Regions from separate parts of the Pseudoxanthomonas sp. G3 genome, predicted to be linked through region 2. Evidence: predicted binding sites of a transcription regulator. Region 2 holds the regulator's gene; the other holds the start of a gene.
What was found. Region 2 encodes FliA, which starts transcription of late flagellar genes. Its sites were predicted from a motif close to TAAAGTTTNNCNNNCNNNGGCCGATAA; they were not measured.
Positions count from the first base shown of each region.

Region 1: AC23D6_RS12035 (methyl-accepting chemotaxis protein) is a predicted target of FliA. The motif match lies at 4,353-4,379, and genes of this name have one in related genera.

Region 1 covers NZ_CM172805.1:2,530,882-2,546,084, reverse strand. Annotated here, with positions in the region: gene AC23D6_RS12055 (CocE/NonD family hydrolase) at 1-129, opposite strand, end outside; gene AC23D6_RS12050 (SDR family oxidoreductase) at 559-1,314, opposite strand; gene AC23D6_RS12045 (AraC family transcriptional regulator) at 1,439-2,332, opposite strand; gene AC23D6_RS12040 (EAL domain-containing protein) at 2,446-4,200, opposite strand; gene AC23D6_RS12035 (methyl-accepting chemotaxis protein) at 4,409-6,961, shown strand; gene AC23D6_RS12030 (hypothetical protein) at 7,003-7,266, opposite strand; gene AC23D6_RS12025 (RidA family protein) at 7,383-7,775, opposite strand; gene AC23D6_RS12020 (LysR family transcriptional regulator) at 7,918-8,841, shown strand; gene AC23D6_RS12015 (dihydrofolate reductase family protein) at 8,939-9,499, shown strand; gene AC23D6_RS12010 (YciI family protein) at 9,577-9,948, shown strand; gene AC23D6_RS12005 (aspartate/glutamate racemase family protein) at 9,967-10,662, opposite strand; gene AC23D6_RS12000 (GntR family transcriptional regulator) at 10,839-11,246, shown strand; gene AC23D6_RS11995 (ABC transporter ATP-binding protein) at 11,243-12,127, shown strand; gene AC23D6_RS11990 (hypothetical protein) at 12,124-12,810, shown strand; gene AC23D6_RS11985 (acyltransferase family protein) at 12,818-13,969, shown strand; gene AC23D6_RS11980 (hypothetical protein) at 14,119-14,388, shown strand; gene AC23D6_RS11975 (hypothetical protein) at 14,545-15,203, shown strand, end outside.
Region 2 covers NZ_CM172805.1:2,289,199-2,304,401, forward strand. Annotated here, with positions in the region: gene AC23D6_RS10900 (efflux RND transporter permease subunit) at 1-2,806, opposite strand, end outside; gene AC23D6_RS10905 (efflux RND transporter periplasmic adaptor subunit) at 2,811-4,070, opposite strand; gene AC23D6_RS10910 (TolC family protein) at 4,067-5,356, opposite strand; gene AC23D6_RS10915 (hypothetical protein) at 5,420-5,806, opposite strand; gene flhB (flagellar biosynthesis protein FlhB) at 5,918-7,048, shown strand; gene flhA (flagellar biosynthesis protein FlhA) at 7,045-9,129, shown strand; gene flhF (flagellar biosynthesis GTPase FlhF) at 9,296-11,032, shown strand; gene AC23D6_RS10935 (MinD/ParA family protein) at 11,022-11,900, shown strand; gene AC23D6_RS10940 (RNA polymerase sigma factor FliA) at 11,897-12,649, shown strand; gene cheY (chemotaxis response regulator CheY) at 12,810-13,190, shown strand; gene AC23D6_RS10950 (protein phosphatase CheZ) at 13,190-13,801, shown strand; gene AC23D6_RS10955 (hypothetical protein) at 13,836-13,970, shown strand; gene AC23D6_RS10960 (chemotaxis protein CheA) at 13,998-15,203, shown strand, end outside.

The DNA of each region.
Region 1 (15,203 bases), 240 kb from region 2:
GCGCGCCAGCGTGGTCATTGCCGCCTCGACCTGGCCGCCCTGCAGGCCTGCGGGGACGCGGAGATCCTTTGTCTGGGCGAAGGAGGGGAGGGCGAGTGCCGTCAGCAGGAATCCCAGCAGCAGTCTCATGTTGGTCCGGTCCGTGGAGGGCGCGGGAAGCTTTGCACGCAAGGCCGTGGCGGGGAAGAGCGATGCGACGAAACCGGGCCCGTCGGTGACGAAACGGGCACGTGGCGCGCTGGAGAGTGGTTGGCGGAACGGCAGAACAGACGACGGGCATTGCACCTGCTCGGCGGTACCGACGTCATCCTCCCCGAATGATCCGGAGCGCCTCGTCAGCGCGTGAGGTTGTGTTGCTGACAGGGCGCCAAGGCGGGAGAGGAAGCTTGCCCGATACCTCCTGCAGCGCGCGTGTCGACACCGCTCGCATCGCGCGTTGTTCGCTTTCGCCGAGCAACGTGGACAGGCGTGGGCCTTCATGGAATCTCATGATGATTCTCCTTCGAGCACGTCGGGAAAGGGAGACCGGGCCCGCGATCGCGGGCCCGGCGGCTGACATCAGATGACCTGTCCGCCCGATACTTCGATGCGCTGTGCGGTAACCCAGCGATTCTCGGGGCCGAGCAGGCCGGCGATCATCGGCCCGATGTCGTCGGGCACGCCGACGCGGCCCAGCGCGATCATCTCGGCGAAGACCTTGTTCAGGTCGGGCATGTCGCGCACGGCGCCGCCGAGGAAGTCGGTCTCGATCGCGCCGGGTGCCACCACGTTCGCGGTGATGCCGCGGCTGCCCAGTTCCTTGGCCAGATAGACGGTCAGGATCTCGATGGCACCCTTGGCCGCGGCGTAGGCCGAGAACCCCGGATACGACACGCGGGTCAGTCCCGTGGAGAGGTTGACGATGCGCCCGCCATCGGCGATCAGCGGCAACAGGGCCTGGGTGAGGAAGAAGACGCCCTTGAAATGCACGTTGATCAGATGGTCGAACTGCGCTTCGGTCGTCTCCGCGATCGTGGCCATTTCGCCGTGGCCGGCGTTGTTGACCAAGTGATCGAAGCTCGTGCGCTGCCAGGTAGAGACAAGAACGTCGCGCAGGCGATCCACGAAGCCCGGGAAGGTGGCCACATTGCCGACGTCGAGCGGGAGGGCGGCGGACTTGCGGCCCATGGCCAGGATCTCGGCGACGACGGCCTCGGCTTCGGCGGCGCGGGAATGGTAGGTGACGATGACGTCGCCGCCGCTGCGGGCCACGCTCAAGGCGGTGTTGCGGCCCAGGCCGCGGCTGGAACCGGTCACCAAAGTAATCGTGCTCATACTGAACTCCAGGTGGGTTGGGGAGTCAGTACTGTCCTGCGCAAGGCCCCGACGAAGTTGCGGGAAGCGGGGACATCTTTGCCTATTCCTGCGACCCGGCCGATACGATCGACCGGCGCCGGCGTCACGCCATCGTCTGGACCCGCGCCTGGGCGGATCGGATGTCGCGGGCCGGCGGTGCGCCGAACAGGCGTCCATACTCGCGCGTGAACTGCGGGACGCTTTCGTAGCCCACGGCATAGGCCGCGTTGCTGGACGATTTTCCTTCCGACAGCATCATCCTGCGGGCTTCGATCAGGCGCAGCTGCTTCTGGAACTGCAGTGGGGACAGCGATGTGACCGCGCGGAAATGCTGGTGGAACGTGGAGGCGCTCATGCCGGCCACCTCGGCCAGCTTCTCGATGCGCAGCGGCTGCGCATATTCCGAGCGGATGACGGCCACGGCCCGCGCCACCCGTTGCAGGCTGCCGTCCACCGCACCCAGGGTACGGATGGCGCCGCCGTGGCGGCCCGCCAGCAGCCAGTAATGGATCTCGCGCAGGTACTGGTCGCCCAGGATGCGCAAGGCGTTCGGCTGCTCCAGCAAGTGCAGCATGCGGCTGGCGGTGTCCGCCACTTCGCGGTCGGTCGGTTCGACCTGCAGCGTGTCGGACGGCGCCGTCGCGTGTGCGGTCACCTGGGTGACCAGACCTTCGATGAGGCTGGGTTCCAGATCGATCACCACCGAGTAATAGGGCGTGCCGGCGCTCGCGTGGGTGATCTGGCTGACGGTGGGAATGTCGGCCGTGATCAGCATCGAATCGCCGGCAGCCAGCTCGATCGTGCGGCTGCCCATCGAAACCCGCTTGCGCCCCTGCACGATCAGCGCCACCAGCGGGCGCGAAATGGCGTACTGCAATTCGCCTGGGTGCAGGGCGCGGATCACGGTGACGCCCTTCAACGGCGTGCGCGCAACGCCATCGGCGTCAGCGCGCAGGTCGGCAAAGCGCCGCACGGCGGCCAGCAGGGTCTCTGTCATGGGCCAAAGATAGCGCGGGCTGATCGGCCATTGGGGCTGCCCGTAGCTTTGGGCAAGAAAACGAAAGGAATCAGCAAACGCTAGGCGCGCGGGCCCCGGATCGGTCGCGACAGTCAGTCGTGCGGGGGCGACGCCGCATCCAGCACGTGCAGGCCCACCGACAGCCGCTTGGCCACCCGTTTGGCCGCGGCGGCCTGCGAGGCGACTTCCTCGGCGGTGCAGAAGCGATGGGGATTGACCTGGGCCACGCCGATGGTGAGCGTGGTCAATGGGAAGGTGGTGTAGCGGCCAGCACGGTCTTCGCCTTCCAGGACACCGCGCGCGAGGTCATCGTCGTCGAACAGAGCGCGGCCGGCGGCGTTGAATTCAGCGACCATCTCGCGGCATCGGCGCTCCCAGTCGTCGCTCTGGAAAAGCACCACGAAATCGTCGCCGCCCACATGGCCGACGAAATCCCATTGCGGTTCAGCATGTCGCAGGAGCGTCGACGCTACCAGGCGGATCATGCGGTCGCCTCGGAAGTAGCCGTACTGGTCGTTGTACGGCTTGAAGTGGTTGAGGTCGCAATACGCCGCCCTGAACGGCTGCTGCGCGTCGATCAACCGCGTGATGTGCTCGGCAATGGGAATATTGCCCGGCAGCAAGGTGAGCGGGTTGGCGTAGCGCGCGGCTTCGATGCGCAGTTCCGTGACGCGCCGGACCAGCGCCTCACCGGTGCCCACGCCGGCGTAACGACCCTCGCGGGTGATGATGAAGCCATCCGAGAGATAGCGCTGGTCTTCGCCCAGCAGGATCTCCGACATCGCATCCACGCTCTGCGCCACGTCCGCCATGATGGGCGAGGCATGCATCAGCTGGACGCAAGGCTTGCGTCCCAACAGCTCGCGGGCGAAGGGCACGGCCATGCGCTCATTGAACACCCGGCGGTTGATGAGTCCGAGCGGAAGCCCTTTGCCGTCCACGACCGGCAGGGCCTGCAGGTCAGGGTGTTGGCGGAAGACCTGCTCGGCATCGAAGTTGCTGGCGCTGTCGGTGATCGACGGTGCCTCGATCAGCAGGTGTGCGGCGGTGACCTTGGGGAAGGTCGAGCGACGCCCGCTACGCGGCCATACCGGCAGTTTCTCGGGTGACGCCAGGCGGAGGTCTTCCGGGACGGCATCGGTTGCCCGTTCGGCCGGGCGACCCAGCAGGTACCCCTGCGCGTAACGGATACCCAGATCCCGGATGATCGCCAAATCCTGCGTGCGCTCAACGCCTTCGGCGATCAGGTCGGAACCCAGACTCTCGGCCACCTGCACCAGCGCACGCACGATACTGAGCCGTCCGGGGCTCTCTGCGATCTCGTGGACCAGATAGCGATCGATCTTGACGTACTCGGGCCCCAGCTCGTGCCATAGCTCGAAGTTGGAATGCCCGTTACCGAAGTCGTCCAGCGCAATGCGGATGCCGGCTGCGCGAAGGTAACCCAGTGCATCGGCCAGGCGGCCCACGTCCTCGACGATGTCGCGTTCGGTGATCTCGATGACGAAGCGGCTCAGGTCCCGTCCCGCCGACCGCAGTCCCTCGATGATCTGCTGCGGGCGAAACGCATCCTGCAGGATTGCATGCGCGCTCAGGTTGACCAGCAGGCGCCCGCCGCGTTCGAAATCGAAGCTGCGCACCAGCATGCGCGCGGCCTGCGTCTCCAGTTCGCCCAGGCGTCCGGTAACGCGTGCCAAGTCCAGCAACTGCAGCGGCGTCATCGTCCCGTGTGCGTGCCGCATCAGGCCTTCGTGCGCGACGACACGCTGGTCTTCCAGATGGACGATGGGCTGGTACACCGCGCGCAATCCGCCCGGACTCAGGGCAGCGTCCAGCACAGCGGACATCGGGGCGGGGGCGGGGCAGGCGAGCATGGGGCCGGGACGCTAGCGCGATCGCATGACAGTGGCGTGTCAGTTGCCGCCGTCATCGTGCTGTAGCGCACGCCGCGTACAACACCTTCATCCCGGAACGCCGCACGCGTGGCGACCAAGGACATTAAAGTCCTGGCGGAAGCGGCCGATATCGATGCGTCATTCTGTCCGGAATACGCCCATGGCCTTCCCCGCATCCCTGAAGTCGGTCCTTCATCGCGCGTACGATGCTGCTGCACGCAGCCTGCGCCTTCTTCCCTCCACGCAGCTCGCTCGTATGAGTCTGGCCGGCAAGATCCAGGCCAGCCTGCTGGTGTCCGGTCTCGGCCTGCTGGTGATCGCACTGGCGTACTGGCGCGCCAGTGTAGGCGCAGAGCGCGCCGGCGACACGTTCGCCGGCTATCAGGCACGTGCGGTGCTCGCAGGCGCGCTCGCCCAGCAGGTCGCCGAGGCGCGCCGATTGCAGACGGCCTATGCGCGCAGCTTGTCCGACGAGCATCGTGCTGCCCTGCAGTCCGCGCAGCGACGTTTGTCGAGCACGCTTGCCGCGGAAGCCGGCACCGTCGCCGACGGTCCGCGCCCGCCTGCGTTGAAGGCCGTTGCCGCCCAGATTGCGCAGTTCGGTGAAGGCATCGCCTCGCTCAATGCGCGCGTGGACGAGATGGGGCAGGGCGAATCCGGACTGCTCGCTCAGCTGGATGCAGCGGCCACTGCACTCGAGCGGCGCATCGACGACGCAGGCAACCCAGCGCTGATTGGCCACGTGCAGCGCATGCGGCGGTTCGAGAGCCAGTTCCTGCTGACCGGCGACGCGGCACACACCGATCGCGTCAGCGAGGAGAAGTTGCCGTTCGATCTGGCACTGACCGCCTCGCGCCTGTCGCTGGAGATGCAGGACGCGTTACGTGCCGACATGGACGCCTACCAGGGTGCCTTGCTGGCGTACACCGCCGCGCGCATCGGGCTGGATGTCGAAGCCCAGTCGCTCGAGGACATCGCAGCCGGCATCACCCCCGCGCTGGACGCACTGCAGCAGGCCCAGGCCGATGCGTTGGCGAAAGCGCGTGCGCAGCAACGGTCCCAGGGACGCTGGATCGACGCCTTCTTCATGCTGACCTGGCTGCTGGTGTCCGCAGCGGTGATCATGACCCTCCTGATGGTGCTTCGTGCGGTGCGCCGGCCGATCGAAGATACGTTGCGCTTCGCCGGCGATATCGCCGAAGATCGGTTGGACACCGTGCTGACGGTGCACAACCCGCACGATGAGATCGGCCGTCTCGCCGCGACGCTGAGCCACATGCAGGCCCGCCTGCGTACTCGCATAGAGGCCGAACGCGCCGCAGCACGCGAAAACGAGCGTGCCCGCCAGGCGCTGGATTGCGCGAAGACCGGCTTGATGATGCTCGACGCCGAGGGTGCGCTCGCCTATGCCAACCGTTCCCTGATGGCTGTGTTGCCGGACGCGGCGGCGATGGTTGGCCATCCCGCCACGCAGCTGCATGCGGCGTTTTCCGAAGCCCAACGGCGCTTGGCGACCGGCGAGTCGGCGTTCGAGGAAGAAGTCGAGCATGGTGGCGTGTGCTATCAATGGACCATCAACAGCGTAGTAGTCGAGGGCGCACGCATCGGCGCCACCGTCGAATGGCGCAGCCGTGCCGTCGAGATGTTGGTGGAGCGCGAGATCGCCGCCGTGGTGGATGCGGCAGCGCGTGGTGATCTCGCTGGTCGCGTTCCGTTGGAGGACAAGCAGGGCTTCGTATTGACGCTGGCAGGCAGCACCAATCGCCTGCTGGATGCCTTCCAGTACAACTTGTCGGCGCTGCAGGGCCTCTTGGCCGCGCTGTCGCAAGGCGACCTGACCGCGCGGATGGAAGGCGACTTCCACGGCGTGTTCGGGCGCATGCGCGACGATGCCAACGCCACCGTCGCGCAGCTGACCGACATCGTCGGTCGCATCCAGGATGCGTCCACCTCGATCAACACCGCCGCCGGCGAGATCGCCTCGGGTAATTCCGATCTGTCGCGCCGTACTGAGCAGCAGGCGGCGAATCTGGAAGAAACGGCCGCTTCGATGGAGGAACTGACTTCCACCGTGCGTCAGAACGCCGAATCGGCCCGACAGGCCAACCAGCTCGCCATCGGCGCCGCGGGCGTCGCCTCGCAAGGCGGCGAAGTGGTCGGCAAGGTCGTCACCACCATGACCGACATCGAACAGTCCTCGAAGAAGATCGCCGAGATCATCTCCGTCATCGATGGCATCGCCTTCCAGACCAACATCCTGGCGCTCAACGCGGCGGTGGAAGCCGCGCGTGCGGGCGAACAGGGCCGCGGCTTCGCCGTGGTCGCTAGCGAGGTCCGCACGCTGGCCCAGCGCAGCGCGAACGCCGCCAAGGAGATCAAGGGCCTGATCGAAACCTCGGTGGACAAGGTGGCCGACGGCTCGGCCCTGGTGCAGCAGGCCGGCACGACCATGAGCGAGATCGTCGCCTCGGTGCAGCGCGTGACCGATATCATGGCGGAGATCTCCGCCGCTTCGCAGGAACAGAGCACGGGCATCGAACAGGTCAACCAGACCATCACCCAGATGGATGAAACCACCCAGCAGAACGCCGCGCTGGTGGAAGAGGCTGCCGCTGCCGCCGGGAGCCTGCAGGTGCAGGCAGGAGCACTGCGCAAAGCCGTCGCGCAGTTCCGTACTGGCCGCGCGCCGCTGCGCCGCCCGCTACCGGCGTGAGGCTGCGCGTGCGAGTCACGCCCGCACGCTGCGGACACGCATCAGCCTGTCGGTGGGAAGTCGGCGAGCGAGACGCCGTCGACCGCCACCAACCGGTCGAGCCGGACGCGTTCCCCCGTGCCGAGTTCGGCGTACTCGATGCCGTCACGGGCCGACAGGGTGACGATGCGGGTGTCCCGCTCGTGCGCCTTGCCGTCATCGTCGACGAACCGGATCAGCGTCGTCGCACGGCGCGTCGCCGTCGCTTCGAGCACATCATGGAACTCGCAGTTGATGGGCGTGTAGGGGTCGGAGGGAGAGGGCATGGGAGATCCCGGACGCGGATGGCATCGGTCGGATGGCCAGCCTAGCGCGGGGCGTCGACGGCGTCGCTCGCCGCCAGCGTACCAGCGTGCGCGATGCCATCAGACGGGCGCGGGGCTCACCCCGGAATTCGCGCGATCACCTTGATCTCGAAGTCGAAGCCGGCCAGCCAGTTCACGCCGATCGCGGTCCAGTTGGGATAAGGCTGAGCCGGGAAGACCTCGCCCTTGACCTTCATGACGGTGTCGAACTGGCGCTCGGGGTCGGTATGGAACGTCGTCACGTCGACGATGTCATCGAGCGTGCAACCGCCCGCCTTCAGGGTGGCCTCCAGGTTGGCGAACGCCAGGCGGACCTGGGCTTCGAAATCCGGCTCGGGGGAGCCGTCGCTGCGGCTGCCGACCTGGCCGGAGACGAACAGCAGGTCGCCGGAGCGGATCGCGGCGGAGTAGGTGTAGTGGGCGTAGAGGTCGTGCCGACCGGCGGGAAAGACGGCGTCGCGGGATGCCATGGGAGTACTCCTCAAGTGGGTGGGGCCGTGAGGCCCCGGGACATGGCGAGCACTCTAGGCAGCGCTCCCCGGGGGATAAACACGCGGATCGCGGGATCACTGTTTGTAGAATCCAAACAATCCCCGCTGCCTTGGAGTTCGCATGGACCGTATCGACGCGATGCAGGCCTTCGTCCGCGTGGTCGAGACCGGCAGCTTCACCAAGGCGGCCGACACGCTGCAGGCCAGCAAGACCCGGGTGACGCAACTGGTGCAGCAGTTGGAGACGCACCTGCGGGTGAAGCTGCTCCACCGCACCACGCGCAAGGTCAACGTCACCGCCGACGGCGCCGCGTATTACGAGCGCGTCGTGCGCCTGCTGGCCGACCTGGACGATGCAGAGACCAGCCTGTCCGCGGCCTCCGAAGCACCGCGCGGACGGCTGCGCGTGGATGTGCCCGCACCGTTGGCCAGCCACGTGCTCGTGCCGGCATTGCCCGATTTCCATGCGCGCTATCCCGATATCCAGCTCGACCTCGGCGCCAGCGATCGCAAGGTGGACCTGATCGACGAGAACGTGGACTGCGTGATCCGTGGCGGCGTCCTCACCGATGACTCGCTGCGCGCACGTCACGTGGCCGACCTCGCGCTGGGGGTGTACGCCGCGCCGTCCTATCTGGCACGCGTGGGGAGGCCGGCGCATCCGCAGGCACTGGAAGACGCCGCGCATCGCGTCATCGGCTATCGCAGTGCGCGTACCGGCAACCCGCTGATGTCGCCGATGCGGCGCGGCGAAGAAGAGGTGCGCGTGCAGGGCCGTCACGTGCTGTCGGTGGATGACGGCAATGCCTATCTGGCGGCCGGCATCGCCGGGCTCGGCGTGCTGTGGCTTCCCACCTACATGGCGCGCGAGCCGCTGGCGCGGGGTGCGCTGGTGCCGCTGTTCGAAGACTGGCGGATCGAGCCGATGCCGATGTACCTCGCGTTCCCGCCCAGCCGGCACGTCAGCCGCAAGCTGCGGGTGTTCATCGACTGGGTCGTGGAGCTGTTGGCGCAGCATGCGCCCGCCATCCAGCCGCCGCGTTGATGCAGGACGCAGCGGCACGCGCTTCTTCATCGGGTGGGCGTCGACCCCATCCGCACATCGGCATACTCCTGTCATCCGCCATGAGACATTCGCCGCCATGGGACTTCTGACCTTCAGCCTCAACCTCACCCTCGACGGCTGCGTGGACCACGAAGAGGGCATCGCCGATGAAGAAACGCACGCGTTCTTCACCCGGCTCATGGACGAGCATGGCGCCATGCTATGGGGCCGCGTCACCTACGAAATGATGGAAGGCTACTGGCCGAAGGTGGCACGCGGCGAGGTGGAGGCGCCCCCGGCGACGCGCGAGTGGGCGCGGAAGCTGGAGGCGAAGCCGAAGTATGTGGTGTCGTCGACGCGGAGCGAGTTCACCTGGGCGCAGAGCCACCTCCTCACGGGCGAACTGCGCACGGGCATACAGGCGCTGAAGGATGCGACACCGGCCGGTGTGCTGCTGGGCAGCGGCATGCTCGCCACGGAATTGGACCGGCTGGACCTGATCGACGAGTACCGCTTCCTCGTCCATGCCCGCATCGCCGGCCACGGCCCGACCCTGTACCAGCGCGGACTGCCGCACGCGCGACGGCTTGATCTGGTGTCGGCGACCCCGCTGCGCTGCGGGGCGGTCGCGCTGCATTACCGGCGTGCGCGCGACTGACAGCCGCGCCTCGGGCGGCATGTCGATCTACGGCCTTCCGCTTCGTCGCCCAGGCATCTCTGCACAAAGGAACCGCCATGAAGTATCTCGGCCTGGCCTATTTCACCCCCGACAAGTTCGCCGCGATGTCGCCTGGCGATGTCGAAGCCTTGGTCAGCCAGTGTCCCGCCCTGGACGAGCAGATGCGGGCGACCGGCAAAGTGCTGGTATCCGCCTCGCTGGGGGATCTGGAAGGCTGGCGGACACTGCGCCCGCAGGCCGGCAAGACGCAGGTCAGCGACGGGCCTTACACCGAATCGAAGGAAGTCGTGGGTGGCCTCTTCATCATCGAAGCGGACAGCCACGACGAAGCGCTGCGCATCGCGTCCATGCACCCGGCGGCGACGCTGGGCGAGGCGGGAGGATGGGCGGTCGAGCTGATTCCGATGGATTTCTATCTCGAGCGCTAGCATGCGCGGTGGATTGCCTTACTCCGTCAGCGCAGCCTCCACCGCGGCGCTGGCATGCAGAGCCGTGGTGTCGAACAGCGGCACGCGCGCGTCCTGCGGGCCCACCAGCAGGCTGATTTCGGTGCAGCCGAGGATGATGGCCTGCGCGCCACGCGCGACCAGATCGTCCATGACGCGACGATAGGCATCGCGCGAAGGATCGCGGATGACACCGCGACAGAGTTCGTCGTAGATCACGTCGTGGACGATGCGACGGTCGTCGGCGTCCGGCACGAGGACTTGCAGCCCGTGCCTGTCCTGCAGGCGCTGGCGGTAGAAATGCTGTTCCATCGTGAAGCGGGTACCCAGCAGGCCGACCGTGCGATGTCCGGCGGCGGTGATGGCCGCGCCGGTGGCATCGGCGATGTGCAGCAACGGAATCGACACGGCCGCCTCCATCTGCGGCGCCACCTTGTGCATGGTGTTGGTGCACAGCACGAGCAGGTCGGCACCGGCGGCCTGCACGCGGCGCGCGGCGTCGGCCAGCACCTCGCCGGCGGTGTCCCAGTCGCCATCGCGCTGCAGCTGTTCGATCTCGTGGAAGTCGACGCTGTACAGCACGACCTTGGCCGAATGCAGGCCAGCCAGGCGGGCCTTGATGCCTTCGTTGACCAGGCGGTAGTACGGCACCGTCGATTCCCAGCTCATCCCGCCGATCAGTCCGATCGTCTTCATGCCTGTCCTGCCGTGTATGTCCGAGGCAGGAAGTATGTAGGCCGGCGTGCCGCGCCGGGTTGAGCAGTTTGAGGGGTGAGGGTGCGGTCTGTTGCAGGCCCCCGACACCGGGGGTGCTTTACAGAGGATTCCCTGCTGTGCATACTGTGCATATAAACTATGCACAGTGGGTGGCGGTGAGCGCGGAACTGTTTCTGTCGACCACCGACAGCACGCCGATGTACCAGCAGATCGTCGACCAGATCACCGCCAAGGTGATGGCTGGTGACTGGAAGCCGGGACAGGCGCTGCCGTCGATTCGCGAGCTGGCCAGCGCCAGCCGGGTCAGCGTGATCACGGTCAAGCGCGCCTACGCGGAACTGATGCTGGCCGGGATCATCGTTACCCGGCACGGCATGGGCTCCTTCGTGGCCGAGTCCTCGGACCTGCCCACCGACTTGCTGCGCGCGGAATTCACCCAGCACTTCGACGCGATGCTCGCCTGTGCCGCGCGCCTCGGCATTACCCGCCACGAGATACGGCAACTGCTCGATGACGAGCAAGCCGATCCCACGCCCGACACCTCCGGAGGATCCACGCCATGACCGCCGCACTCGCCTTGTCCGGCGTGACCAAGCGCTACGACAGCTTTGCGCTGCAGGACATCACCCTGAGCATGCCCGCCGGGCAGATCATGGGATTGGTGGGCGTCAACGGCGCTGGCAAGACCACCTTGCTGCGCATCCTCAGCGGGCTGGCGCGCGCCGACGCCGGCACTGTCGAAGTATTGGGCCGCGTGATGCCGGCGCAGCAGGTGGCGGTCAAGCAGGAACTCGGCTTCGCGTCGGAAGACATGCGCCTGTACAAGAGCCAGACGCTGCGCTGGCACATGGATTTCATCCGTTCGATCTATCCGGGCTGGGATGAGGCGTACGCCGCCGACCTGCTGCGTCGGTTCGACCTGCGGGCGGAGCAGACGCTCGCGGGCTTCTCGCACGGCCAGCGCGTCAAGGCGCTGCTGCTGTTGAACTTCGCCCGCCGCCCCAAGCTGCTGCTGCTCGACGAGCCCACCACCGGTCTCGACCCCGTCGCACGCGACGAGGTGCTGCAGGCGCTGGCCGACATCCTGCGCGACGACGCCCGCAGCGTGCTGTTTTCCTCGCACAACACGCGGGATATCGAGCAACTGGCGGACACGATCAGCTTCGTCCACCAGGGCCGCCTGCTCGCGTCCAAGGACAAGGAGTCCTTCCTCGACGACTGGCGCCGGATCATCTGCCAGGGCACGTGGCCGGCGGATGCGGATGCGTGGCCCGAGATCGCGATGACGCGCCAGAACGGATCCCTGCTGGAGCTGAAGGTGCGCCAGTTCAGCGACGGCCTCCTCGGCCGCCTGCAGGCGCAGGGGCTGGACATCCGCAGCGCCGAGGCGATGAGCCTGGAAGACATCTTCGTCACCACCGTGCGGGCGGGAGGTGCCGCATGAAGCGTTTCGAACTCAACCTGCCGGTGATCAGGCACCTGATCGCCAAGGACTGGGCGCTGTTCCAGAAGCAACTCGCGGCCTACGTGACCGGGGGCATCTTCGCGCTCTGCCTGATCGGCATGGCCAAGGGATGGAGCTTCTACCTGGGCTCGCTGTTGCTGCTGGTCGTCATGGTCGGCATCTCCTGCTTCTCGATCTCCACCTCGTTACTGGTCGAGCGCAAGGAGCACACGCTGGCCTTCGTCATGAGCCTGCCGCTCACGCCGTTGGACTTCTATCTGGCGAAGCTGCTCGGCAACCTGGTGACGTTCTTCGTGCCGTTCCTGCTCCTGTCCGCCGGCACCCTGGCCGTCATCGCGTTCACGCCCTTGCCGGATGGACTGATCGTCTTTTCGATCCTGATTTTCGGCTTCGTGACCCTGGCCTACAGCGTCTCCCTGAGCGTGGCCATGGCAGTGGAATCGGAAGGCTGGAACACCTTCGCCATGATCGGCAGCATGGTCCTGATCAATCCTTTCATCATGTTGCTGGGGCAGATCCCCGAGATCACCGGCAACGCGAACACCGAACGCGTCGTCTGGAGCCTGCCCGCCGTTTCCATCCTGCTCGTGGAGATCGTGGGGAGCATCGCCGTGCTGGTGATCACCGGCTGGGTGCGCTGCCGCAAGAAAGCGTTCTACTGACGCCGCCATGTCGGCGCCCGATCGCCTCCACGCGATGGACAACCTGCGGGCGCTCGCCATGCTGTCGGGCGTGCTGTTCCATGCGGCGCTGGCCTACAGTCCGCTAGCGCACGCCTTCATTCCCACGGCCGATCGCGTGTCGTCGACGGCGGTCGACGTGGGCATCTGGTTCCTGCATCTGTTCCGCATGCCGCTGTTCTTCGTGGTCGCCGGCTTCTTCGCGGCGATGCTGGTAGTGAAGCGCGGGATGGGCGGGATGTTCCGGAATCGTTTCATGCGCATCGCGCTGCCGTTCGTGATCTTCCTGCCGCTCGTGCATGGGGCGCTGAAGTACAGCACGCTGCACGCCGCGGAGACGGTGCAGCACCCATCGCCCATGCTGGCGATGATCCGGCAGCTGCTGCAGACGCAAGGCCTGCCCGAACAGCTGCCCGGCACCGGGCACCTGTGGTTCCTCTACTACCTGCTGTTCTTCTACGTGCTGGTATGGTCGGCGAAGAACTTCGGACTGGAGGCACTCGCACAGCGCGTGCGCGACCTGCGCCCGGTCTGGCTGCTGGGTGGGCTGCCGTTGCTGCTGGTGCCGTCGCTTGCCGCCGTCAGCGCGCCGCATCCCGCACCGGAAAGCCTCCTGCCGCAGTTCTGGGCCTTCGGTTTCTACGGGCCGTTCTTTGCGTTCGGGTACCTGCTGTATGACCACGACGCGATGATGGAACCGCTCCGGCCGCTCGCGCCGTGGCTGCTGGCCGCCAGTTTGATGCTCTATGGCGTCTTCTGGGTCCTGCTGGATCGACACGTACCCAGCCTGAGGGATCCTTCCGCCTCCTGGCCACTCGCCGTGCTCGAGGCTTACGTCAGCGTATGGATGACCTGTGCCTGCCTGATCGCAGGCAAGGCGTGGTTGGATCGTCGCCATGCCGTGCTGCGCTATCTGTCGGAGGCGTCGTATTGGATCTACCTCGTCCACCTGCCGATCCTGTTCGCGCTCCAATACCGTTTGCTGGACGTGAAGGCGCCTTGGGGCATCAAGTTCGTGTCGTCGGTGCTCGCGACCTTGGCGCTTTGCCTGTTCGGTTATCACGCGGTGGTGCGCAAAACGCGGCTGGGCGGGCTGCTGGGCGCGCGAGCGTCCGCAGCGATGGTGGAGATGGGAAAGTGATGTATTGCGCGTTTCGTACGACGATCAGACGACCAACGGCACCCCAATTTCACAGTCCTTGCACGTAGACCAATCCAGCCTGAAGGCAGGTTGCAGCAGCGGTGGCAAACGCCGCTATATTCCGTCTCCCCAGACGAAGGAGGATTTGAATGTTTACGACGAAGCGATATCTGAAGGCGGCGCGTGTGCTCGGTGTGGCGCTGGTGGCCGGTGTGGCGCTGAGCGGCTGCGCGACCTACGACGACGAATTCGCAGGCATCAACTCGCGCCTCGATTCGCTCGACACCAAGGTGCAGGGCGCAGCCCAGAGCGCCGAGTCGGCCAATCAGTCCGCGACGCAGGCGAATCAGCGTCTCGACCAGATCGAGCGCCGCGTCCAGCAGCTCGAAGCCGCCCCGCGTCGCGTGCCGCGCGGCTGATCGCGCTTGCGCGACGTGTTGCGCACCGTGTGAACCGGAACCCGGTGGCCCGTGCGGCCACCGGGCTTCCTTCATGATCCCATGAGTGTTTCGAGGAACCGCGTCATCCGTACTTCCCTACATTCCGCGATCAGGACCGCCGCCCACGCGCTGATCATGGCGCTGGCGTTGGCCAGTTTCGGTGCCAGTGCCGCGAAGGCCAGTGCCCAGAAGGCCGTTGCAGAGAAAGCCGCCGACGAGAAGGCGGCCGACGAAAAAGACGCCGACGGAAAAGACGCCGCGCAAGCGGACAACAGCCCCGATCAGCTCCCGCCCGGTCAGGACGTATCCGACACGGTGATCGAGCTCGCAGGCTGGATCGTCGCGAGCAAGGACAGCCAGGGCTATCCATTTGCCATCATCGACAAGGCCGCGGCGCAGGTGCTGGTGTTCGGCGGCGACGGTCGCCTCCGCGGCGCCGCGCCCGGGCTGTTCGGCTCGGCGGTCGGTGATCACACCGCGCCGGGCGTTGCGGGTCTCGCGCTGCGCGAAATTCCCGGTCGTGACCGCACCACGCCTGCCGGCCGCTTCGTAGGCGGTTTCGGCCCGTCCATCGACGCCGGACGCGTGCTGTGGGTGGACTACGACTCCGCGGTTTCCATCCATCCGACCGCCACCGGCGTACCGGCCGAGAAGCGCGAAGAGCGGCTCGCATCGGCCACGCCCGACGACAATCGCATCACCCATGGGTGCATCAATGTCGCGCCAGGGTTCTACGAGCGCATCATGCAGCCGACGTTCGAGAAGGGCGGGGTGTTCTACATCCTCCCCGACAA
Region 2 (15,203 bases):
TCAGCGCCAAGGGCACGCCGGTGAACACGATGGCCGCGTCCTTCGCCGAGCCGAACGCCCAGAACAGCAGGGCGAAGATCAGCACCAGCGTGACGGGCACCACCACGCCCAGGCGCTGACCGGCGGAGATCAGCTGCTCGAACGTGCCGCCGTAGTCCACCCAGTAACCGGCGGACACCTCGACCTCCGCATCGATCTTCTGCCGCAGGTCGGCCACGAACCCCCCCAGGTCGCGGCCGCGCACATTGGCCGTGACCACCACGCGGCGCTTGCCGTTTTCACGGTTCACCTGGTTGGGCCCCAGCGTGGTTTCGATCGTCGCGACCTCGCGCAAGGGCACGGTCCCCGGCGCACCGGAATCCCAGCCTGGCTTGCGCGTGGATTCGTCCAGGTTGCCGTCACCCCCCAGCGGGATGGGTAAGTCTTGCAATGCCGCCGGATCCTGGCGCAAGGCCTCCGGCAAGCGCACGACGATGTCGAAGCGACGGTCGCCCTCGAACAGCTGGCCGGCGACTTCACCACCGACGGCGGTGGCAACGGTGTGCTGCACGTCGCCCGGATTCAAGCCGTAGCGGATCAGCGCCTGACGATCCGGGGTGATGGTCAGCAGCGGCAGACCGGTGGCCTGTTCCAGCCTCACGTCGGCCGCGCCCTCCACCGTCTTCGCCACGGCTTCCACCTGTTCTCCCAGCGCGACCAGCGTATCGAGGTCGTCGCCGTAGACCTTGATGGCGACGTCCGCACGCACGCCGGAAATCAGTTCGTTCATGCGCATCTGGATCGGCTGGGTGAACTCGTAGTTGTTGCCCGGGATCTGCTTCACCGCCGTCTCGATCTCGGCGACCAGGGCCGCCTTCGTCTTGCGCGGATCAGGCCACTGCTCGCGCGGCTTGAGCATGATGAAGGTATCGGCGACCGACGGCGGCATGGGGTCCGTCGCCACCTCGGCGGTGCCCAGCTTTCCGAACACGCGCAATACTTCGGGGAACTGCTTGATCCGCGCCTCGAGCGTGGACTGCATGTGCACCGCCTGGTCCAGGCTGGTGCCGGGAATGCGCATGGCGTGCATGGCGATATCGCCCTCGTCCAGGCTGGGTACGAACTCCGACCCCAGCCGCGTGGACAGCACGCCGCACACCACGACCGTCGCCAACGCGCCGGCGACCACGGGCACGCGCCTTCGCAGCGCCCACGCCAATGCAGGCGCATAGGCGCGACGCGCCCACTGCATCAGCCACGTGTCCTGTTCCTGCACCTTGCCGCGCAGGAACAACGCGATGGCGGCGGGCACGAAGGTCAACGACAGCACCATCGCGCCGGTCAGCGCCAGCACCACCGTGATCGCCATGGGGTGGAACATCTTCCCCTCCACGCCGGTGAGCGCGAAGATCGGCAGGTAGACTGCGGTGATGATGCCCAAGCCGAAAAGACTGGGCCGGATGACCTCCGCGGTCGCGGATGCGGTGGCATCCAGGCGTTCCTCTTCGGTAAGCGTGCGTCCCAGGGCGTGCTGCAGTTCGCCGAAGCGGCGCAGGCAGTTCTCGATGATGATCACCGCGCCATCGACGATCAGACCGAAGTCCAGCGCACCCAGGCTCATCAGGTTGCCGGACACGCCGCCACGGACCATGCCGGTCAGCGTGAACAGCATCGCCAGCGGGATCACCGCCGCGGTGATGAGCGCCGCCCGCACGTTGCCCAGCAGCAGGAACAGCACTGCGATGACCAGCAACGCGCCCTCCACCAGGTTCTTTGCGACCGTGCGAATGGTGCGATCAACCAGCGAGGTGCGGTCGTACACCGGCACCGCGCGCACGCCGGTGGGCAGGCTGCGGTTCGCGTCGGCCAGGCGGGCCGCCGTCGCCTGCGCGACGTCGCGACTGTTGGCGCCGATCAGCATGAACGTGGTGCCCAGCACGACCTCGCGCCCATCCATCGTCGCCGCGCCGGTGCGCAGTTCCGGCCCCTCGCCCACCTGCGCCACGTCGCGCACGCGGATGGGGACACCATCGCGGCGATCGAGCACGATGTCGCGGATGCCGTCCAGGTCGGCCACCTGCCCCGGTGCACGGACGAGGAACTGCTGGCCGTTTCGCTCGATATAGCCGGCGCCGACGTTCTGGTTGTTGGTCGCCACCGCGGTGACCACGTCGTGCAGGGTGAAGCCCAGCGCGACCAGGCGCGCGGGATCGGGCGTGATGTGGATCTGGCGCGCGAAACCGCCCACAGTGTTCACCTCGGTCACGCCGGGAACATTGCGCAGCTGCGGCCGCACCACCCAGTCCTGCAGCGTGCGCAGATCGGTCGCCGTGTAGGGCGTGCCATCGGACTTGCGGGCCTCGCCGTCGGCTTCCACCGTGTACATGAAGATCTCGCCCATGCCGGTGGCGATGGGCCCCATCTCCGGCTCCAGGCCATCGGGCAGCTGCGACTTCACCTGCTGGAGGCGCTCGGCCACCTGCTGGCGCGCGAAGTACAGGTCGGTGCCGTCCTCGAACACCACCGTCACCTGCGACAGGCCGTAGCGCGAGATCGACCGCGTATAGTCCAGGCCCGGCAACCCGGCCAGCACCGTTTCGATCGGGAAGGTCACGCGCTGTTCGGCCTCCAGCGGCGAATAGCCATCGACCTGCGTGTTGACCTGCACCTGGACGTTGGTGATGTCGGGCGTGACATCGATCGGCAGCCGACTGAAGCTCCAACTGCCAACGGCGACGAGCGCAAGCGTGAGCGCCAGCATCAGCCAGCGGTGCTCGATGGCGAAGCGCACAATGCGTTCGAGCGAGCCCTGCGGCGTCGGGATCATGGGGTCAGTGGTCATGCGAGGCCCCCGACTTCTCGATGTCGGCCTTCACCAGGTAGCTCTGCGCCACCACCACCTGGTCGCCGGCTTTGAGGCCCGACAGCACTTCGACGCGTTCGGCATCTCGCTTGCCCAGTTCGATCGGACGGATCTCGTACGTCTCGCCGACGCGCACGAACACCACGGTCCAGTCGCGGAACGTCTGCAGCGCCGCCACCGGCACCACTAGCGCGGCCGGCTGCTGTTCCACCGTGATCCGCGCCTTCACCGCGGAGCCGGGCCGCCACAGGCCGTCGGCGTTCGCCAGCGTGGCGCGCGCGACCGTGCTCTGGCTCGCGGTCGCGGTGCCGGGCAGCACACGCTCGAGCGTGGTTTGCGCCGTGGCGCCATCGCTCAGGCGCGTCACCGTCACCGGCACGCCCGGCACGATGTGCTGCGCATCAGCGCCGAACACGTGCAGATCCACCCACAGCGAGGACAGGTCGGCGACCTCGAACAGCGTCGCGCCTTCGGTCGCCACGCTGCCCACGCTGGCGTTGCGCGCCAGCACGACGCCGCTGATCGGCGTCGTGACCGGGTACGTCGTCAGGCTCAGATTGCTTTCCACCGTCGCCAGCGCCTGGCCGGCCTGCACGCGATCGCCCACGTTGGCGGTGAGGCGACGGATCGGCCCCGGGAAACGCGCGGCGATGTTGGCCACCCGCCCTTCCACCGGCGTCAGCAGGCCTTGTACCTCGTGCTCGTCGGCGATCACGCCGGCTTGCGCGGGCGCGACGCGGATGCCCGAGTCCTCGGCGATCTTCGCGGCGATCGTGGTGCGGCCTTCGTAACTGTCGTAAGTCCAGCGCAAGGCCTTGCCGTCCACGTGGGCGAGCACGTCAACATCGAACGAGTGCGGTTCACCGACGACGGTCTTGGCCAGCAGGCTGCCATCGGCCTGCGGCACGAGCGTGTGGTTCTCGCGGACGCCGCCCAGGCGGACGAGGCGCACCTCGACCGTGCCCGCGGTCGCCGGCAGCGGCTTGCCGTCGCGGTAGAGCCAGGCCCGGTAGGTCGGCGGCGTCCCGCTTTCGGCGATGGCCAGTTCGACGGTCACGCCGTCCTGAGCCAATAGGCGCCCACCGTGTTCGCCACGCGCGGACTCTTCCGCGCCGTGCGCGTCGCCTTCGTGGCCGTGGCTGTCTTCGGTGTGATCGTCCTGGCCGGCACCACAGGCGGCGAGCAACAGGGCTAGCGCAAGCGCGCTCATCAGGGGACGCAGGATCATGGGGTCGTTCCTTCCGGTGAGGCGGCAGGGGCGGCGACGAACGCCTGGCCGGTCAGCCGCTGGATTTCGATCAGGGCCGCCTGCGCGTCGAGCGCGGCGTCCAATTGCTGGCGGCGGGTCGCCGTGGTCTCTGACTGCAGTTGCGCCCATTCGAGGTAGCTGATGGCGCCGCCGCGGTAGGCACGCTCGGCGGCCTGTTCGGCACGCAGCAGGCGCGGCAGCACATCGGTGCGGGTGCGCGCGACATCGAGCTGCGCCACGCGGTAGCGGCCGTGCGCGTCGGCCAGCGTGGAGTACAACGCTACGTCGCGCGCTTCGCGCTCGATTTCCAACGCCGCGAGTTCGGCTTCCGCGGCGCGGATCTCCGGGCCGGCGCGACGTGCGCTTCCCAACGGCAACGAAACGCCGCCGACCAGCGCCATGTCGCCGCTGTCCTGCATGCGCCGCACGCCAACCTGCCAGTCGAGGTCCGGCGAAGACGCACTGCGCGCCAACCGGACACGCGCCTCGCGGAGGCGACGCTCGTCGGCGAACTGGGCCAGTTCCGGCGTGCCGTCCAGCAATGCGACCAGGTCCGTCGCATCGGCGATGGCCGGTAGCACCAGCGGATCGGCCGGCGCGATCTCGAACCGCGGCGCGCGTTCGCCCCACAGCGCGGCCAGGTGCTGGCGTGCGGCGATGTCCTGCTGCTCGGCGCGGGCGAGCGCCAGTTCGGCGCGCGCCAGGGCCGCCTGCGCGGTAAGCACGACCGACTCGGGCGATGCGCCCGCCTGCAGGCGCTGCCGCGCGGCGGCGACGGTGCGCCGGCGCTGGGCGATGTCCTGTTCGGCGATCGTCCTCTGGGCGCGTGCCGCGGCGACGGCCAGGTACCGGCGCGCGACATCGGCCAGCAGATCCAGGCGCTGCGTCTCGCGCTGCAGGGCGAGCGCATCGATGCGGGCCTGGGCCAGCGTGCGCCGCGCGTCCAGCTTGCCGCCGCGCTCCAGCACGCCGGCCAGGGTCAGCGTCGCTTCGGCTTGGCGGAAAGCACGCGCCTCGCCGCTGCCGAGGGCGTTCTCGATCTCCAGCCCTGCACGCAGGGCCGGCCGCAGTGAGGCGGCGTCGTACTCCGCCTGCAACACGCCGCGGCGGGCGTCGATCAGGCGAAGGTCGGGATGGACGCGGGCGACCCGGGCGATGGCGTCGTCGAGCGTCAGGGATTCAGATGAAACAGCGGGCGATGGCGCCTGCGCGTGCACGCACGGCGCGATCGCGAAGGCGGCCAATGCCGCCAGTCGCAACCACATGGGGAAATCTCCGGGAAGTCGGTGATCGAACGCCGGGCGAAGGAACTCAGCCCGGCACGGACATCACGCGACGATCGGAGGACGCAGCAGCGACGCCGGCCGCGAGGACGGCACGGGGACGGGATCGGCCAGCGGTGCCGTGGACGCCGGCGGCATACCGGGCACGGCGAACGCGGCCGGCACGATGGCGGTCAGGTGGCCGCAGCAGTGGCTGGCATGCATCAGCGCATGCAGCAGATCGCCTTCGCCTGCGTCACCGTCGGCATGGTCATGCGCCGCGGCGGCATCGCCGTGGTCGCTGACCGCATGCAGGTGATCGCCGCCGTTGCCCAGTTCGTGCAGGTCGCCCAGCGAGGCGAACACCGGGTTGGCCAGCACCGCCAACAGTAGCAGCGCCAGCGCAGGCAGGCGGAGCAAGGCGGAATGGCGGCGGCGCAGGAAGCGGAGCATCGGCGGACATGCTAGCCGCCCGCGGTCGCGTTAGACAATTCCACGGCGCCGCGCGCCAATCGACTGGAACGGGTCTTGCACCGACATGCCCGACCCCGTCGGAAACGCGCCATGTCTGAGCAGGACGAAAGCGGCGAACGCACAGAACTTCCTACCGAAAAACGCCGCCGCGAAGCCCGCGAACAGGGCAACATCCCGCGCTCGCGCGAGCTGGCGACGGCGGCCGTGTTCGGGGCGGGCGTGCTGGCGATCACCGCGATGGGGCCATCCCTGGCACGCAACACGCTGGGCTGGATGAAGATCGCGCTGACGCCCGACCCGGCCCTGATGCGCCAGCCGGACCAGTTGTTCGGCTACGTCGGCCTGTTGCTGCTGAAGCTGCTGGCGGTCGTCGCGCCGGTGGCCGGCATCTGCGTGCTGGCCGGCCTGGCCGCGCCGATCGCGATGAGCGGCTTCCAGTTCTCGCAGAAAGCGCTGATGCCCGATTTCAAGCGACTCAGCCCGGCCCAGGGTCTGAAGCGCCTGTACGGTGCCGAGAGCGTGGCCGAGCTGCTGAAATCGCTGCTGCGCGTGGCCCTGATCGGTGGCGCGGCGGCGATCTGCCTGAAGCTGGGCCTGAACCCCCTGCGCGAACTGCTGACGATGCCGCTGGAGCAGGCCGTCCGCAGCGGCCTGGGCTTCACCAGCACCCTGCTGCTGGCCACCACCGGCGGCCTGATCCTGCTGGCCGCCATCGATGCGCCGTACCAGAAGTGGAACTGGCTGCGGAAGCTGAAAATGACCCGCGAAGAGCTGCGCCAGGAGATGAAGGAAAGCGAGGGCAGCCCGGAAGTGAAGGGCCGCATCCGCCAGATGCAGCACCAGCTGTCGCAGCGCCGGATGATGGAAGACGTCCCCACCGCCGACGTCATCGTCGTCAACCCGACCCACTACGCCGTCGCGCTGAAATACGAGGCCGGCCAGATGGGCGCCCCCCGCGTCGTGGCCAAGGGCGTGGACGAACTGGCCCTGCGCATCCGCGAAGTGGCCGACGCCCACCGCATCGCCATCGTGTCCGCACCGCCTTTGGCACGCGCCTTGTATCGCGAAGGTCAGCTTGGCCGGGAGATCCCCGTGAGACTGTACGCCGCCGTCGCCCAGATCCTCTCCTACGTGTACCAGCTGCGTGCCTGGCGTGTAGGCGATGCGCCGCACCCGGACATGCCGGCCGTGGACGTCGATGAGCACGGAGGCAAGGCATGAGCGCGCAACCGGCGACCGGCGGCCTGCGCTGGATGGACATGCTGAAGAATGGCCTGGGCGCGCCCCTGGTCGTGCTGGCCTTGCTCGCGATGGTGGTCGTGCCGCTGGCGCCGGCGGTGCTGGACGCGCTTTTCAGCTTCAACATCGCCATTTCGCTGGTGGTGCTGCTGGCCGTGATCTACGTGAAGCGGCCGCTGGATTTCACCATCTTCCCGATCGTCCTGCTGATGACCACGATGCTGCGCCTGGCGCTGAACGTGGCGTCCACCCGCGTGATCCTGCTCAACGGCCAGGACGGCCACGAGGCTGCCGGCAAGGTCATCGCGGCCTTCGGCGAATTCGTCGTGGGCGGCAATTACGCGGTCGGCATCGTGGTCTTCGCGATCCTGACCATCATCAACTTCGTGGTCATCACCAAGGGTGCGGGGCGCATCGCCGAGGTCTCGGCGCGCTTCATCCTGGACGCGATGCCCGGCAAGCAGATGGCGATCGACGCCGACCTCAACGCCGGCATCCTGACCCGTGAGGAAGCCAAGGCCCGCCGCGAAGAAGTCCGCGCGGAAGCCGACTTCTACGGCTCGATGGACGGTGCCAACAAATTCATCCGCGGCGACGCCATCGCCGGCATCCTGATCCTGTTCATCAACCTCATCGGCGGCTTCGCCGTGGGCATGTTCCAGCACGGCATGCCGGCGGCCGATGCGGCCTCCACCTACACCCTGCTGTCGATCGGCGACGGCCTGGTGGCGCAGCTGCCGGCGCTGCTGGTCTCTTCCGCCGTGGCCATGCTGGTCACTCGCGCCTCGCGCTCGGAAGACATGGGCCAGGCCGTGATGGGCCAGGCCTTCGGCCAGCACAAGGCGCTGGCGGTGGCCGCCGGCGTACTGGGCCTGGTCGGCCTGGTGCCCGGTATGCCCAACGTCGCCTTTTTGACGCTGGCCGCGATCCTCGGCTACCTGGCCTGGAAGATGTGGAAGCGCACCCAGGAAGGCCCGGACGCGGCTGGCGGCGATGTCGCGGCCCTGCCTGCGCCGGGCGCGCCCGACCGCAACGCCGAACTTACCTGGGACGAGCTGCGCCCGGTCGATCCGCTGGGCCTGGAAGTGGGCTACCGGCTGATCCCGCTGGTGGACAAGAACCAGGGCGGGGAGCTGATGTCGCGCATCAAGGCGGTGCGCCGCAAGCTGACCCAGGACCTGGGTTTCCTGATCCCGCCGGTGCACATCCGCGACAACCTCGAACTGCCGTCCAACGGCTATCGCCTGCTGGTGCACGGCGTGCCGGTGGCCACGGCCGAGATCCACCCGGACCGCGAACTGGCCCTGGACCCGGGCGGCGCCTTCGGCACCATCGACGGCATTCCCGGCAAGGATCCGGCGTTCGGCCTGGACGCGGTCTGGATCCAGTCGCACCAGAAGGCCACCGCCGAGTCGCTGGGCTACACCGTGGTCGATCCGGCCACCGTCATGGCCACCCACCTGTCGCACCTGGTGCGCGAACACGCCCCGGAACTGCTCGGCCACGAGGAAGTGCAGCAGCTGCTGTCCCAGCTGGGCCGCAGCGCGCCCAAGCTGGTCGAGGATCTCACGCCCAAGGCGCTGCCGCTGGCCACCGTGGTGCGCGTGCTGCAGAACCTGCTGGTCGAGCGCGTGCCGATCCGCCAGCTGCGCCGCATTGTCGAGGCACTGGTGGAGTTCGCCCCGCAGAACGCAGATCCGGCCGCGCTCACCGCCGCGGTGCGCACCTCATTGGGCCGCTTCATCGTGCAGGAGATCTCCGGCATGACCCCGGAGCTGCCCGTCTACACCTTGGCGCCGAATCTGGAACGCGTCTTGCAGGACAGCACCCAGGGAACCGGCGCGGCGCTGGAACCGGGACTGGCGGAACGCCTGCACCAGAGCCTCGCCGACGTGGTGACCAAGCAGGAAGCCCGCAGCGAGCCTGCGGTGGTGCTGGTACCGGGTTCGGTCCGCGCCGCCCTCGCCCGCCTGGTCCGCCACAGCGTCCCCACGCTGTCGGTACTGGCCTACAGCGAGGTTCCCGAAGACAAGCGGTTGAAGTTGGTCGGCACGATCAGCTGAAAGCCGGAATGAGGGATTGGGGATTCGGGATTCGCCACAAGCGGCTCCCTGTTATCGGAGAGCGATCGAATGAAAACGACAACTCGGACCCACCTGCATCGCCGAAAACGATGTGCTGCTGCTCCTGCGAATCCCCATTCCCGAATCCCGAATCCCGGCTCCTGACATGAAAATCAAACGCTTCGTCGCTCCCGACATGCGCACCGCCTTCGCCATGGTCCGCCAGGAACACGGCCCGGACGCGGTGATCCTGTCCAACCGCGTCACCGAGGACGGCGTCGAGATCGTCGCCGCCAGCAATTACGACGAAGCGTTGGTGAAGCACACGCTGGACGCCATGCGCCCTGCAACCGGTACCGCGCCGCTGCATCCGCTGCTCGATCCGGCCGCACCGAACCGCGCGACGAACATCGACCCGAATGCCACGGCACCGGCACCGAGCGCGCCGGCCCTGTCGCCCGCCGAAGCCGCCGCCAGCTACTTCGCTCGCCGCCAGACCGCACACGCATCGACGGCACAGGTAACCACCGCGCGCGCTGACACCACGGTCGCCGTGCCGCGCACGCCCGCGGCACCCATCGCCGCCACGCCCGTCGCGGCTGCCAACGAAGCGCCGCCACGCTTCACGCCCAGCCAGCCGCTGCGCGAGATCGCGCCGCAGCTGATCGAACCCGAATCCTTCGCCGCCAAGCTGGCTGCGTGCCTGCCGGAGCCGCCCGCCAACGAACCGGCGCCGGTCATCGCCCCCATCGCCGCATCGGTGGCGCCGCCGCGCGCCCCGACCGCCGTGCGTGCCGAGACCGACGAGACCCTGGACCTCGACGCGCTGTTGCCGTCGATCGCCCCGCCGGTCGCACTGCCGGAACCGGCGCCCGCCCCGAAGATCGCCACCCTGCCCGCCACGCGCACGTTGGCCGCCGCACCCGTTCCGGCACCCGCCGCCGTTATCGTGCCCACGCTGACCGTGGTGGCCGACAACGCCGCCGACGCCCGCGAAAGCGACGAGCAACTGGTGCAGATGCGCGGCGAACTGGCCGCGATGCGCGAAATGATCGAGCGCGAAATGCATCGCCTCACCGACGAACGCCTGCGCGGCTCGCCGGTACGCATGCAGGCGATGGAGCTGATGGAAGACTACGGGTTCGACGCCGGCATCACCCGCGACATCGCCCTGCAGATTCCCGCCGACACCGAAGCCCACCGCGGCCGCGGCCTGATGCTGGGTCTGCTGTCGAAGAAGCTGCCGGTCACGGAGATCGATCCGCTGGAAGCCGGCGGCGTGATCGCCCTGGTCGGCCCGACCGGCGCCGGCAAGACCACCACCATCGCCAAGCTCGCCGCGTGCTTCGCGCAGCGCCACAACGCGCGCGACGTGGCCCTGGTCACCACCGACACCGTCCGTGTCGGCGGCCGCGAACAACTGCACGGCTACGGTCGCCAGCTCGGCATCGCCGTGCACGAGGCCGACAGCGCGCAGACCCTGGCGCTGGTGCTGGAGCGCCTGCGCGACTACAAGCTGGTGCTGATCGACACCGCCGGGCTGGGCCAGCGCGACCGCAACCTGGTGGGCCAGCTCAACTGGCTGCGCGCCTCCGGCCAGGTGCAGACGCTGCTCTGCCTGCCGGCCAACTCCCATTTCTCCGACCTGGACGAAGTCGTCCGTCGCTTCAGCACCGTGCAGCCGCAAGGCGTGGTGCTGACCAAGCTGGACGAGACCGGCCGCCTGGGCAGCGCACTGTCGGTGGTCGTCGACCACCGGTTGCCGATGGCCTGGGTGACCGATGGCCAGCGCGTGCCCGACGACCTACACCGCGCCAACAGCGCCCACCTCGTGCTGCGGCTGGACCAGCTGCGCCGCGAAGCCGACGAACCCTGCTCGACCGAGGCCACCCATGTCGCCTGACCACCTGCTGCAGACCAATCCGCGCAGCACCCCGCCGATCCCGTCCGCGTTCCATCCGGTGCGCGTCATCGCCATCACCGGCGGCAAGGGCGGCGTGGGCAAGACCAACGTGTCCGTCAACCTGGCGATCTCGCTGGCGGAGATGGGCAAGCGCACCCTGCTGATGGACGCCGACCTCGGCCTGGCCAACGTCGACGTGCTGCTCGGCCTGTCGCCGAAGTTCACCCTCGCCGACCTCGTCGCCGGCCGCTGCCAGCTCGAAGACGTGCTGCTCGAAGGCCCTGACGGCCTGATGGTGGTACCGGCCTCGTCGGGTTTCCGCCACATGGCCGAACTGTCGCCGGCCGAACACGTCGGCCTGGTCAATGTGTTCTCCGAACTGCAACGCGCCCTGGACGTCATGGTGGTCGACACCGCCGCCGGCATCACCGACAGCGTGCTGACCTTCTGCCAGGCCGCGCAGGACACGGTCGTCGTGGTCTGCGACGAACCGGCCTCGATTACCGATGCGTACGCCCTGATCAAGGTGCTGGCGCGCGAACGCGGCCTGGACCGCGTGCACGTCATCGCCAACATGGTCCGCGACCCCAACGAGGGCCGGAAGCTGTACGAGAAGCTGGCCCGCGTCTGCGAGCGCTTCCTCGGCGATGTCGCCCTGCACTACCTGGGCGCCGTACCGCAGGACGACTGGCTGCGCCGTGCCGTGCAGCGCCAGCAGGCCGTCGTGAAGGCCTACCCGGGCAGCCCGTCGGCGCGCGCCATCACCGACATCGCCCGCGTGGCCGCCCGCTGGCAGCCGCCGCAGGGCGCGCGCGGCAACGTGGAATTCTTCGTCGAGCGTCTGATCCAGCGCGGGGTGGCCGCATGAACACCGCCGCCGCCCAGTACCGCGCCGTGCAGCGCAGCGCTGCCACGGACTGCGTCACCCAGCACGCCGACCTCGTCCGCCGCATCGCCCACCACCTGGCGGCGCGCCTGCCGGCCAGCGTGGAGATCGACGACCTGATCCAGGCCGGCATGATCGGGCTGATCGAAGCCTCGCGCAGCTACGACGCCGAGCAGGGCGCTTCGTTCGAAACCTACGCCTCGATCCGCATCCGCGGTTCGATGATCGACGAGATCCGCCGCGGCGATTGGGTGCCGCGATCGGTACACCGCCGCGCCCGCCAGGCCGCCGCCACCGTGCGCGAGATCGAACAGCGCACCGGCCGCGCCGCCATCGCCACCGAAGTCGCCTCGGCGATGGAGATGCCGCTGCCGGAATACCTGCGCCTGATGGAAGACGCCGCGCGCGGCCAGGTGCTGAGCCTGGAATCGCATATCGACGATCACGGCGAACCGAACACCGCCCGCACCGGCGGCCCGTCGCCGCAGCAGAACCTGGAGCGCAGCGAGTTCCGCCAGCAGCTGGTCAAGGCCATCGGCCACCTGCCCGAGCGCGAACAGCTGGTGCTCTCGATGTACTACGAGCAGGAACTCAACCTGAAGGAAATCGGCGCGGTGCTCGGCGTCAGCGAGTCCCGCGTGTGCCAGATCCACGGCCAGGCCATGGTCCGCCTGCGCGGCCGCCTGCAGGTGTTCGAGAAGGCCGATGCCGGGTTGGAAGACGACGAGTGAGCAACGCGTGGAGAGGAGTGAGAAGTGAGGAGTGAGTAACAGCTCCACATCCGCTGCCCTTCCGCGTCATCCGGTCCCCTAAACCTTTCCCGCCCCCGGCCGATATCCCCACCAGACCCACCGTCCACGCAATACCGGAGCATCCGTGACCAACAAGAACATGCGCATCCTGATCGTGGACGACTTCTCCACCATGCGCCGCATCATCAAGAACCTGCTCAACGACCTGGGCTACACGAACACGGCGGAAGCCGAGGATGGCAACAGCGCGCTGACGGCGCTGTCGCAGGGCAGCTTCGAATTCGTGGTCACCGACTGGAACATGCCCGGGATGACCGGCATCGAGCTGCTGAAGGCGATCCGCGCCGACGAGCGTTTCAAGACCCTGCCCGTGCTGATGGTCACCGCCGAAGCCAAGCGCGAGCAGATCATCGAAGCCGCGCAGAACGGCGTGAACGGCTACATCATCAAGCCGTTCACCGCGCAGACGCTGGAAGAGAAGCTGGGCAAGATCTTCGAACGCCTGGGAGCAGCCGCCTGATGAATGCCGTCGCCGACATCACCGGTGCGCGCGCCGCGTTGGTGGAGCGGCTGCAGCACGCGCTCGACGCCCTGGAACAGGGCGACGAAGCCGGCTGGCGCCGCGAACTGGACACCATCGCCGCCTGGCGCACGCAGCCGATGATGCAGGGCCTGGGTCGCCTGGCCCGCGAACTGGCGCAGACCCTGGGCGAACTGCCGCCGACCGACGCCGGCGAGCTCGACGACGCCTGCTCGCGCCTGGACCACGTGGTCGAGATGACCGAACAGGCCAGCCACAAGACCTTGGACTTGGCCGAGCAGTGCCGTAGCTACGCCACCCAGCTCAAGGGCACCGCCCTGTCGGCCGAACAGGCCGCGCTGGTGGACAGCATCGGCAAGGGCCTGTCGGAAATGGCGCTGGCCCAGAGCTACCAGGACCTTACCGGCCAGATCATCCGCCGGGTCGTCGGCATCGTGCGCCGGGTGCATGAGGGCTTCGGTGCGCTCGGTCTGCCGCCGCCGGAGAAGAAAGAGACTTCAGAACTCGCCGGTCCGGCCGTTGCTGGTCTAGACCGCAACGCGTTCTCGCAGGACGACGCCGACGACCTGCTCTCCGGCCTGGGCCTGTAGCCCACCGCCGGACGCTGCGGAACCGGAGACTGCCATGCGCCACCGTTCCGTCCATCGCCATCCTCTCCTCCTGCTGTTCGTCGGGCTGCTGCTGGCCTGCGACGCGATCGCCCGGCGCCTCACCGCGCGCCGCACGGCCGCGCCTCGCCTGGCCCATCCCACCCGCTGATCGACCGTTACGGTAACCCGCCCGTCCATGTCCGCCGTCACGCCCGAAATCGCCGCCGACTTCCTGATCGAAGCGCAGGAAATCCTCGACCGCCTGGGCGAACAGCTGGTCACGCTGGAACAGGACCCCTCCGACAGCGATCAGCTCAACGCGGTCTTCCGCGGCTTCCACACACTCAAAGGCGGCGCGGGCTTCCTCGGCATCCAGGCCATGGTCAACCTCTGCCACGCGGCAGAAGAAACCCTGGGACTGGTGCGCGCCGGCCAGGCGACCCTCGAATCGCACCACTTCGACGCCGCGCAGCAGTCGCTCGACTACCTGCAGCAGATGCTGGACGCGATCGGCGCGGGCGAGGACCCGCCCCACGCGCCGCAGTCGCTGATCGACCAGTTCGACGTACACGGCGGCGCGCCAGTCGCAGCGCCCGCCGCGGCCGTGGCATCCGCCCCCGCCGCCGGCGACCTGATCACCGACGACGAATTCGAAGCACTACTCGACCAGTTGCACGGCGACGCCGCGCCGACCCAGGTGGCCACCGCCGCGCCCGTCGCTGCGCCGCGCCCCGCGCCGGCCGCGCCCAAACCGGCGCCCGCCGCGAAGCCGGCCGCGAAAGCCGGCGGCGAGGCCGAGCAGACCATCCGCGTCGATACCAAACGCCTGGACGCCATCGTCAACCTGGTCGGCGAACTGGTGCTGTCGCGCAACCGCTTGAAGACCCTGCGCGCGCGCATTCGCGACGAGGAACTCGACCGCGCCGTGAGCAGCCTGGACATCGCCACCGCACGCCTGCAGAACGCCGTCATGCGCACGCGCATGCAGCCGGTCGGCAAAGTGTTTTCGCGGTTCCCGAAAGTGGCGCGCGATGTCGCCCGCCAGCTGCAGAAGGAAGTCGACCTGGAACTGGTCGGTGCCGACACCGAACTGGACCGCAACCTGGTGGAGGCCCTGGCCGATCCGCTGGTGCACCTGGTGCGCAATGCCATCGACCACGGCATCGAAGTGCCGTCGCTGCGCGACGCCAGCGGCAAGCCACGCCAGGGCCACGTGCGACTGTCGGCGCAGCAGGAAGGCGATTTCGTCACCATCGAGATCCGCGACGACGGCGCCGGCATCGACCCCGAGCGGCTGCGCGTCAAGGCGCTGGAGAAGGGCCTGATCGATCCCGAAGCCGCCGCACGCCTGTCCCACGACGAATGCCTGCAACTGATCTTCCTGCCGGGCTTCTCGACCAAG